Regions from separate parts of the Micromonospora sp. ZG13 genome, predicted to be linked through region 1. Evidence: riboswitches for the same ligand, from Rfam matches in the RefSeq annotation. Region 1 holds a riboswitch; each other region holds the start of a gene.
The links. A riboswitch is a leader RNA that binds a small molecule or an ion and turns the genes downstream of it on or off. The one in region 1 is predicted to bind cyclic di-AMP.
Positions count from the first base shown of each region.

Region 1 (2,189 bases):
TGCTGGACCGTTCCGCCGTCCTTGCCGCGGAGGTGGCCGCCGGCCGCTGCGGGGTGGTCGGCATGTCGTACCGGCTGACCGCCGGCGAGGTGCGGACGGTGGCCGCCGTGCCCGCCCGTACGGTCGACGCGCCGGAGCCGGCCGCCAGCGCCGCCTGATCCTCCCGCCGACCCGTCCCGACCGGTCGTCGTCGGGCCGCACGACGACACAGGGCCGCTCCCGCGTCCGGCGGGGGCGGCCCTGTGTCGGTCCCGGCTTCGCCGGCCCGTGGGCGGGCGGCTAGAGCAGTGACACGTGCACGTGGTCGGTGTGGTTCGACGGGCCGCTGTAGGAACTCCAGCCCGTCGCCGGGAACCAGATCTGCCGGTTCCAGATCACGTAGTAGATGCCGAGCCGGTCGGCGTTGCGGACCAGGAACGCGGTCAGGTTGTTGCCGTACATGTAGGTGTCGTCGTTGTGCCAGGGAGAGAAGCCGCTCCTCTGCAACGACCAGTCGCAGGCCCGGCCCTTCGGATGCTCGTACGGCCCGCCGGAGCGGTAACAGCCGACGAACCGGTTGAAGCCGACCCGCTTGACCTCCTTGTACATGTGCAGCGTGCGCGCGGTGATGCAGCCGGAGGTGGTGGGGTCGTCCTCGGTGCACCCCAGGGGCTTCCAGTCGCCGTCGGCCGTACGTCCCGGCGCGATCTTCGCCACCGGCGAGGTGGCGACCACCTTGCCACTGGTCAGACCCCTGCCGCCGACCAGCGCGAGTGCCTTCTCCGCCTCCCGCTTGCCGCGCGCCATCTCGTTCGTCAGCTTCTGCTGCTCGCGGACCTCGGCGTCGAGCGCCAGCTTCGCCTGCTCGGCGCGGTTCTTGACCGCGTTCACCTCGGCGAGCTTCTTGGAGTTGACCAGGTTCAGCTCGTCGAGGGCGGCGGCACGCTTGACGAACGAGTCGGGGCTGGCGGTGTCCAGCAGCATCGACACCGCGCCGATCCGTCCCGTCCGGTAGGACTGGGCGGCGATCTGACTGACCTGCGGCGCCAGCGCGTTCAGCTCGGCCTGTGCCCGGTTGACCTCCAGAGCCAGTTCGAGCTGGCGCTTCTTCGACTTCTCCAGCTTCGCCTTGGCCTGCACATAGGACCGGTTGCGGGCCTCGATCAGGTCGTCGAGCAGCTTGGGCTCGTCGTCGCCGTGGCCGGAGGGCTTGGGTGGGGTGGGCGCGGCCACCGCCGGGAGAGGCCCGGCGAAGACCGCCAGGGCGGCGAGTACGGCCACCACGGGCGTCAACCAGCGGCGTAGGGGTGCCGTCACAGTTTTCCCTTCCGTCGACCGCCGACCGGGTTAGCTGACGGGTTCGGGGCGGAAGTGGCCCCTACCGCTGTCGCGGATTCACCCCACGTGCCTGGGTCCCCGGCTCGCCTGGCGGCGATTGGGCGGCGGCACCGCAGGCGCCGCTGCGCGCCTTCGGCGGTGACCGGCAGCGAGGTTACCCGAGAGCACTCCCGGGGATCTACGTCCCTAAGCCGACTAAATGCGTTATTTCGTAATGGCTGACGGTGACCAGTGACGCGTCTATCAGGGCGGGAACCATGATCCGTCACGCAGAGGAGTGTCACCATGCGGTGTCCGTTCTCCTGTTCTGGTCGGGCCATCCGGCGGGGGCGGCGGACGGCGTGTCTCCGCGCGGTCCGCTGAGCGCCTCCAGCGCCTCGGACCGGTCGGCCGCCGGCCGGGGCGTCGGCGCGGGCGCGGCGGCCTCGCGGTCGGTGGGCTCCCCGGCCCGCCGGCCCGCCGTGGTCACCAGGGCCGCCAGGCCGGTGGTCAGCGGCACGGCGGCGATCAGCCCCAGGGTGGCGACCGCGCTGCGGACGATCTCCTGGGCGAGGAACTCGCTGGTGAGAAGCTGGGTCACCGCCCGCGAGTCGGCGGTGAGCAGGAGCAGCACCGGCAGCGAGGCGCCGGCGTACGCCAGCACGATCGTGTTCACCGTCGAGGCGATGTGCGCCCGCCCGACCCGGGTCGCCGCCCGGTAGAGCTGCCTGCGGGACAGTCCCGGGTTGGCGTGCGCCAGTTCGGTGACGGTGGCGGCCTGGGTGACCGTGACGTCGTCGAGCACCCCGAGGGAGCCGATGATGATGCCGGCCAGCAGCAGCCCGTGCAGGTCGACGTCGGCCTGGTACATCGACAGCGTGGTGGCGTCCTCG
Region 1 covers NZ_JCADBQ010000022.1:50,968-53,156, reverse strand. The annotation lists gene AC5L34_RS27910 (carbonic anhydrase) at 1-158, shown strand, start outside; gene AC5L34_RS27905 (coiled-coil domain-containing protein) at 280-1,296, opposite strand; cyclic di-AMP (ydaO/yuaA leader) riboswitch at 1,300-1,431, opposite strand; gene AC5L34_RS27900 (YibE/F family protein) at 1,598-2,189, opposite strand, start outside.

Region 2 (2,189 bases), on a different contig from region 1:
CGCCCATGATGCGGCTGCTCACCCCGCGCAGGGCGGCCCGCCCGACGCCGCGGGACGGGGACGACGGCGGGAAGGACCCCGGCGCCTCCGGGCCGCCGCCGGGGCAGCGGGGCGACGCCGTGCCGCGTCCCCGGCCCGCCGACCACCCCGCGGCGTACGTCGACTCGCGCTGACCGCCCCGGCGCGGGCCGACCCGCCCGCGCGGCCAGCGCCCCGGGGCGGAATCCCACCCGTCGAGAAAGCCCGACCGTTTCCGTGACGCCGGTCACCGCGACGCCGAACCGGTCATCGGGCGCGGCCGGGTCGTTTCCCGCCGGGGTTTCGGGGTCGATGCCCGCCACTCGTCCCGTTGTCACCCTCGGGCGCCGGCAGAAACGGTCGTCCCATTGAGTCACGTCAGTGGTGAGGTGCCCGCAAAAATTGCGTCCCCATCAAGGTTTAAGCAGGTGGGGTGGGGTTGGCAGGGGGCGGACCGGCCAGTAATGTCGGCGCGTCCGGTGCGGTACCCGATCGTCCAGAGGCGACGCCGCACCGACCCGCCTAATCGTGAACGACGAGCCGGGGACCCAGTGCTTCGTGGGGTGAATCCGTGGGCCGCAGGCCTGTGGTAGGGCGTTCTTCCCGCCCGAATCCGTCAGCTAACCCGGTCGGCGGCGTCGGAAGGAGTTCCATCCCCGTGCAGCACCCACCCACCCCTCGGTTGTTCCGCCGTCTCCACGGCGCCGCGGTGCCCGCGCTCGCCCCTTCGCAGGTCGCGAGCTGACCGACCGGTCACCGTCCGTCGCCCGGCATCCCGGGCGCATTCCCTGAGTGGCCCACGACCCGCACGGACGCCCGTCCGCGCGGTCGGTCCGCCCTGCCCTCGGCGCGGACCGCCGGCCGCTCGCCCCCCGAGCCCGTGGAGGAAATCGTGAAGCACCACCTCAGGCGACAGCTACGTCGCCTCACGTCCGAGCGTTCGTACCAGTTGGCCGCCGCGTCCGCCGCGGCGCTCGTGCTGGCGTCGGGCACGGGCGCGCTGCTGGCCGGAGCCGACGAGGCCCCCGCCGCCGCGCAGGCCCCGGTCGCCGCGAGCGAGCCACGCGAGGACACCGCGGCCTCGCGCGGCCAGGCCCGGATCGCGACGGCCCCGTCCAGCGCGGCCCCGGCCACCGCCACCGCCACCGCCGCCCCCTCGGCCAGCGCCACCAGCACCGCCCCGGACCCGGACCTGACGCGCAAGCCGGAGCCGCCGAAGCCCCCGGCCGCGAAGAGCCTGGACTACGACTACCAGGCCCAGACCACGTTCTACAACTGCGGTCCGGCGGCCGTCCGGCACGCCCTCAGCGCCGCCGGCATCGCGCGCAGCCAGGACGCCCTCGGTGCCCAGCTGGGCACCGACCAGATGGGCACCGACTCGGCCCAGGACACCACCCGCGTGCTGAACGCGACGGTGAAGGGCGAGCCGTACCGGACCCGGATGATCCCCGGCGGCGCCGCCACCCCGGCGCAGATGGACCGGCTCCAGGCCGACGTCGTCGCGGCCATCGGTGACGGGCGGGGCGTCGTGGTGAACGTCGCGGGAAGCGCCACGGACACCGACGGCGGCTGGCACTCGTTCCCCGGCGGCCACTACATCGCCGTGGTCGGCTACCAGGACGAGGGACGGCTCGTGAAGATCGCCGACTCGGCGAACCCGGCGACCGCGTCGTACTGGATGAGCACCATCGCCCTGGCGAACTGGGCTGCCACCCGCGGCTACTCCGCCTGAGCGATCCCGACGGGCGTCGGCCCCCCACCCCGGGGGCCGGCGCCCGCTGTCGTGTCCGGGTCACGGCCCTCGCCCGGCGCCCCGGTCGGTGACAGACTGCGCGGCATGGTCGATGAATCGGGTGACCGCGACGGCCGGCGCGTGCTTCTGCTGCTGCACGGCATGGGTGCGACCGGCGACGTGTGGCTGCCCTGCGCGTCGCTGCTGGAGCGTCGCTGGGCGGGACGGTGGCTGGCGCCGGACCTCGCCGGCCACGGCTGGTCGCCGCCGCTGCCGGAGTACTCGTTCGCGGGGCTGGCCGGGCGGATCGCCGCCGGGCTGACGGCGGGCGACCGGCTCGTCGTGCTGGGGCACTCCCTCGGCGGGGTGGTCGGGCTGGCGCTCGCCGCCCGCGGCGCCGGGGTTCCGGTCGAGGCCGTGGTCGGCGTCGGCATCAAGG
Region 2 covers NZ_JCADBQ010000008.1:187,573-189,761, reverse strand. The annotation lists gene AC5L34_RS18715 (acyltransferase family protein) at 1-173, shown strand, start outside; cyclic di-AMP (ydaO/yuaA leader) riboswitch at 528-668, shown strand; gene AC5L34_RS18710 (C39 family peptidase) at 899-1,750, shown strand; gene AC5L34_RS18705 (alpha/beta fold hydrolase) at 1,856-2,189, shown strand, end outside.
Region 2: it holds a riboswitch for cyclic di-AMP, as region 1 does, so the genes downstream of both, AC5L34_RS18710 (C39 family peptidase) here and AC5L34_RS27905 (coiled-coil domain-containing protein) in region 1, are expected to answer to the same signal.

Region 3 (2,189 bases), on a different contig from region 1:
CCCCAGGTCGTGGTTGCCGTAGTCGCCGAGCGTGGGGCCGTACTGCTGGTAGGGGGCCGGAATCCACTCGCAGGAGATGTCGCTCGGGCACTCCAGGCCGTCGGGCCGGGCGAGCTTGCGCAGGCGCAGCCGGTCCAGCCAGGAGCGCTCCGGCCGGACCGCGCTGCCGGCGAGCGTGACCCGCTGCCCGTCGTCGGTCAGCCGGCTGTCGCCCGTGGCGATGGTGGCGTACACCTCGTCGGCGAAGGCCGCCGCGGCGTCGGCGCTGTCCGCGCCGGAGTATCGGGCCACCGCGCCGTACCAGGCCGCGGGGTCGGTGCCGGCGCCGACCGGGGCGCCGATCTCCTTCTGGTACGCGGCCAGCAGCGCCGCGCCGCCCCGGATGTTCGTCGTGACGTCCGTGCGCAGCGCCTCCTCGCTGGCGCCGGTCAGCTCCGCGGCGGCGTCGACCGTACGGAGTGCCGCCTCGGCGGGCGGGGCGGCGGCCGGCGGCTCGTGGGCCTCGGCCAGGGACCGGCGGGAGTCGTCCCCGCGCGGGTCCTCGGTTCCCTCGTCGTGGTGGGTGCCGCCGGAGGCGGCGACGTGCTCGGCGTCGGTGAGGTGCATCGGTCCGTACCCGCCGCTGGTGCTCGGCGTGCCGGCGTTGGTGTCCCAGCGGGACTGCAGGTAGGAGACCCCGAGCAGGACGCTCTCCGGCACGCCGTACTCGGCCGCCGCGGCGGCGTACTGCTGCTGCCGGTCGGTCGTCGGCGCCGCGGCGGCGGATCCGGCGGCGGTGAGCGGCGTCGCCGCCAGGGCGGCGGCCACGGCGGCGGCCAGCAGGACGCGTCTGCTCCTCGATGTCGCTGACAGGTGCATCAGACCCCCAGTTCGGGCGGGCAAAGGTGGGGCCACCTTCGCCCCGTCCACCGCCTCCGGTCAATACCTTTCCGTCAGACACTTCAGAAGGAAGAAAATCTTCGTCCTCCGGGTTGCGGATCCGCCGGGTCCTGGTGAGTACGGAGTGTCACCGCCCGGAGGGTTGCGGATCGATAACGGTCGTCTCTACTCTGGTCATTCGTCGGCCGGTGACAATCCGTCCACCCAGGGCGGTGACGGTCCGACACCGCCGAGTCGCTCACGAGCGAGCCGGGGACCCAGGTACCCGGGGTGAATCCGCAGTCCCTGCGGTAGGGCGCCCCTTCCCGCCCGAACCCGTCAGCTAACCCGGTAGGCGGTCCGGAAGAAGGAGTACGGAACCCGGTGGCACACCATGCCCCGCGGCCACCGTCGGTCCGGTCGGCCCCGGCCGATCCGACGACGGCTGCGCCGCGCCCACGCTGGTACCGCTGCACCACCGCCCTCGCCGCCCTGGCCGCGTTCGCCGTCGTCCTGACCGGCGGCGCTACGGCGGCCCACGCCGAACCGACGGTCGCCGAGATCGAGCGGCAGATCGACGAGGACTGGAACAAGCTCGAACCGGTCATCGAACGGCACAACGCCACCCGGCAGGACCTGGCCGCCAGGCGCAAGCAGGCCGACGCGCTCGCCGCGCAGATCGGGCCGCTGGAGAAGCAGGTCGACCAGGCGATGGAGAAGGTGGGCGCGCTGGCCGCCCGCGCCTACAAGGGCGAGAACGTCTCCGTCGTCAACGCCCTGCTGGGCAGCCGGTCGCCCGGCGAGACGGTCGGGCAGCTCGAACTGCTCGACCGGTTCGCCCAGCATCAGCAGCAGGACGTACGGCAGGTCGCCGAGCTGCGCGACCGGCTGGCCGCGAAGAAGGCGCCGCTGGACGAGATGGTCGCCCAGCTCAGCCGCACCGAGGCCCAGCTCGCGGCGAAGAAGAAGCAGATCAACGCCGAGATCGACCGGTTGCAGAAGCTGCGGCTGCGCGTCTACGGCAACGGCGGCGGCGGGCCGCTGCGTCCCGCCCCGTGCCCGGCCGGCTATCCCGGCGGTCCGGCCGGCACCGCCGTGAAGTTCGCCTGTGCCCAGATCGGCAAGCCCTACGTCTGGGGCGCCGAGGGGCCGAACTCGTACGACTGCTCCGGCCTGATGCTCGCCGCCTGGGCGAAGGCCGGGGTCTCGCTGCCGCACAACGCCGCGCAGCAGCGCCGGGCCACCGCGTCCGTCAGCCGGGGCGAACTGCGCCCGGGTGACCTGGTCTTCTACTACAGCGACCTGCACCACGTCGGCATGTACGTCGGCGG
Region 3 covers NZ_JCADBQ010000002.1:481,351-483,539, reverse strand. The annotation lists gene AC5L34_RS06140 (N-acetylmuramoyl-L-alanine amidase) at 1-858, opposite strand, end outside; cyclic di-AMP (ydaO/yuaA leader) riboswitch at 1,097-1,230, shown strand; gene AC5L34_RS06135 (C40 family peptidase) at 1,243-2,189, shown strand, end outside.
Region 3: it holds a riboswitch for cyclic di-AMP, as region 1 does, so the genes downstream of both, AC5L34_RS06135 (C40 family peptidase) here and AC5L34_RS27905 (coiled-coil domain-containing protein) in region 1, are expected to answer to the same signal.

Region 4 (2,189 bases), on a different contig from region 1:
TCTGCCGGTACCAGATCACGTAGAGCACGGCGAGCCGGTCGGCGTTGCGCACGTAGAACGCCGCCAGGTTGTTGCCGTACGTCCGGTCACCGCCGGTGGCGTCGCCGCCGAAGCCGCCCTTCTGGGCCGCGAAGTCGCACGCCCGGCCCTTCGGGTGCTCGCCGGAGCCGCCGGGGCGGTAGCAGGAGACGTAGCGGGTGAAGCCCGCCGCCTTGGCCTGGTTGAGCGCGTGTAGCGTGCGCGGCGTGATGCAGCCGTTGGCGGGGGTGGGGTCGTTGACGCTGCACGACTCGCGCGGCCAGGAGCCGTCGGAGTTGCGTGGCGCCGCCTTCGCCGTCTTGCTGGAGGTGCCGCCCGGCGAGCCGCCCCCGCCCGCGGACTGTCGCTGTTGCTGCTTCTGGTTGGCGACCGTCAGCGCCCGTTCGGCCTGCTCCTTGCGCTTGGCCATCACGGTGACCTGCTTGCGCTGCTCCCGGATCTCGCCGTCCAGGGCGAGCTTCGTGCGCGCGGCCTCGTCCCGGGTCTGCTGGAGCTCGCGCAGGGCCCGGTCCTCCTTGGCGGCCACCGCGTCGAGGGCGGCGGCGCGGTCCATGAAGCCGTCCGGCGAGCCGCTGTTGAGCAGGGCGGACGCCACGCTGAGCCGGCCGGTGCGGTAGGCGGCCCCCGCGATCTCGCCGACCTTGGCGCTGCGCGCCGTCAGCTCGACCTCGGTGGTCTTGAGCTGGGCGGCGAGCTGCTGCTGCCGTTTGGCCGACGTGGCGAGGGCGCGCTTGGCGTCGAGGTAGCCCTTGCTGGCGGCCTCGAGTTGGGCCCGCAGGGCGGGCGTGCCGCCCTCCTCGTCCTGGCCGGGGGCGGCGGCGAGCAGGCCGGCGCGGGTGGCGGCCGCCGCCGGGGCGGCGGTGACCGGGGCCACCGCGGCGCCGAGGGCGAGCATCGTGGTGATCAGGGCCGCCGTCCGGGCGGCACGTCGTCGTACAGGTGCCATCACTGGCATACGCGTGTCCTTCCGTCAGCCGCCGACCGGGTTAGCTGACGGGTTCGGGACGGAAGATCCCTACCGCTGACGCGGATGCACCCCACGAACATGGTTCCCCGGTTCGCCCCGCCGGGCGATTAGGCGGCGGCCACCGCCGGCACCGGTGGGTGCCGCCTGGCGGAGGCCGAAGCCGAGCCTACCGGTGCCGGTGTGACTGCTGCAGCGCAGGTGACGCACGGTGCATGTCCACTAACAGTCAAATCCGGCATAAGGCAACAATACTCTCCCAGATTTAAGGTTGTCCTCATTACCACTCGACCGCCCCGCAAGCCCCTGGCGACGCTCCCGGCTCGATCTGCAACGTGGCGTGCTCGATCTGGAAGTCGTCGTGCAGGGCGGCCCGGGCGGCGCCCAGCACCGCGCCGACCTCCGCGTCGGGTGTCATGGTCAGGTGCGCCGAGGCCACCTCCATCCCGGAGGTCAGCGTCCAGACGTGCAGGTCGTGCACCTCGGCGACGCCGGGCACGGCGGCCAGCCGGTCGTGCACGGCCGTGACCTGGAGGTGCTCCGGCGCGGCCTGGACCAGGATGCGCAGCGCCGCCCGCCCGAGCCGCCAGGTGCGCGGCAGGATGAACAGCCCGATCGCGACGGCCACCAGCGGGTCGGCCCACCACCAGCCGGTGGTGGTGATCAGCAGGGCCGCCGCGATCACGCCGAGTGACCCCAGCAGGTCGCCGAGGACCTCCAGGTACGCGCCGTGGACGTTGATGCTCTCCTTCGCCCCCGAGCGCAGCAGGGCGAAGGCGCCGATGTTGGCGAGCAGGCCGAGTACGGCGACCACCAGCATCGGGCCGGCCAGCACCTCCGGCGGGTCGCCGAAGCGGCGTACCGCCTCGATCACGACGTAGACCGCGACGCCGGAGAGCAGCACGGCGTTGGCCAGGGCGGCGAGCACCTCCAGCCGGTAGAGGCCGAACGTGCGCTGCGGATCGCCGCCCGCCCGCCGGGTCGCCGAGATCGCGGCGAGCGCCATGCCGATGCCGAGCACGTCGGTGAACATGTGCCCGGCGTCGCTGAGCAGGGCCAGCGAGCCTGTCCGGAAGGCGGCCACCGCCTCCACCACCATCAGGCCGGCGAGCAGACCGAACGCCGCCCAGAGCCGGCCCCGGTGGCGGTGTGCGGCGTTCGCCACCGACCCGTGGTGGTGGTCATG
Region 4 covers NZ_JCADBQ010000012.1:58,095-60,283, reverse strand. The annotation lists gene AC5L34_RS22330 (coiled-coil domain-containing protein) at 1-985, opposite strand, end outside; cyclic di-AMP (ydaO/yuaA leader) riboswitch at 999-1,130, opposite strand; gene AC5L34_RS22325 (cation diffusion facilitator family transporter) at 1,284-2,189, opposite strand, start outside.
Region 4: it holds a riboswitch for cyclic di-AMP, as region 1 does, so the genes downstream of both, AC5L34_RS22330 (coiled-coil domain-containing protein) here and AC5L34_RS27905 (coiled-coil domain-containing protein) in region 1, are expected to answer to the same signal.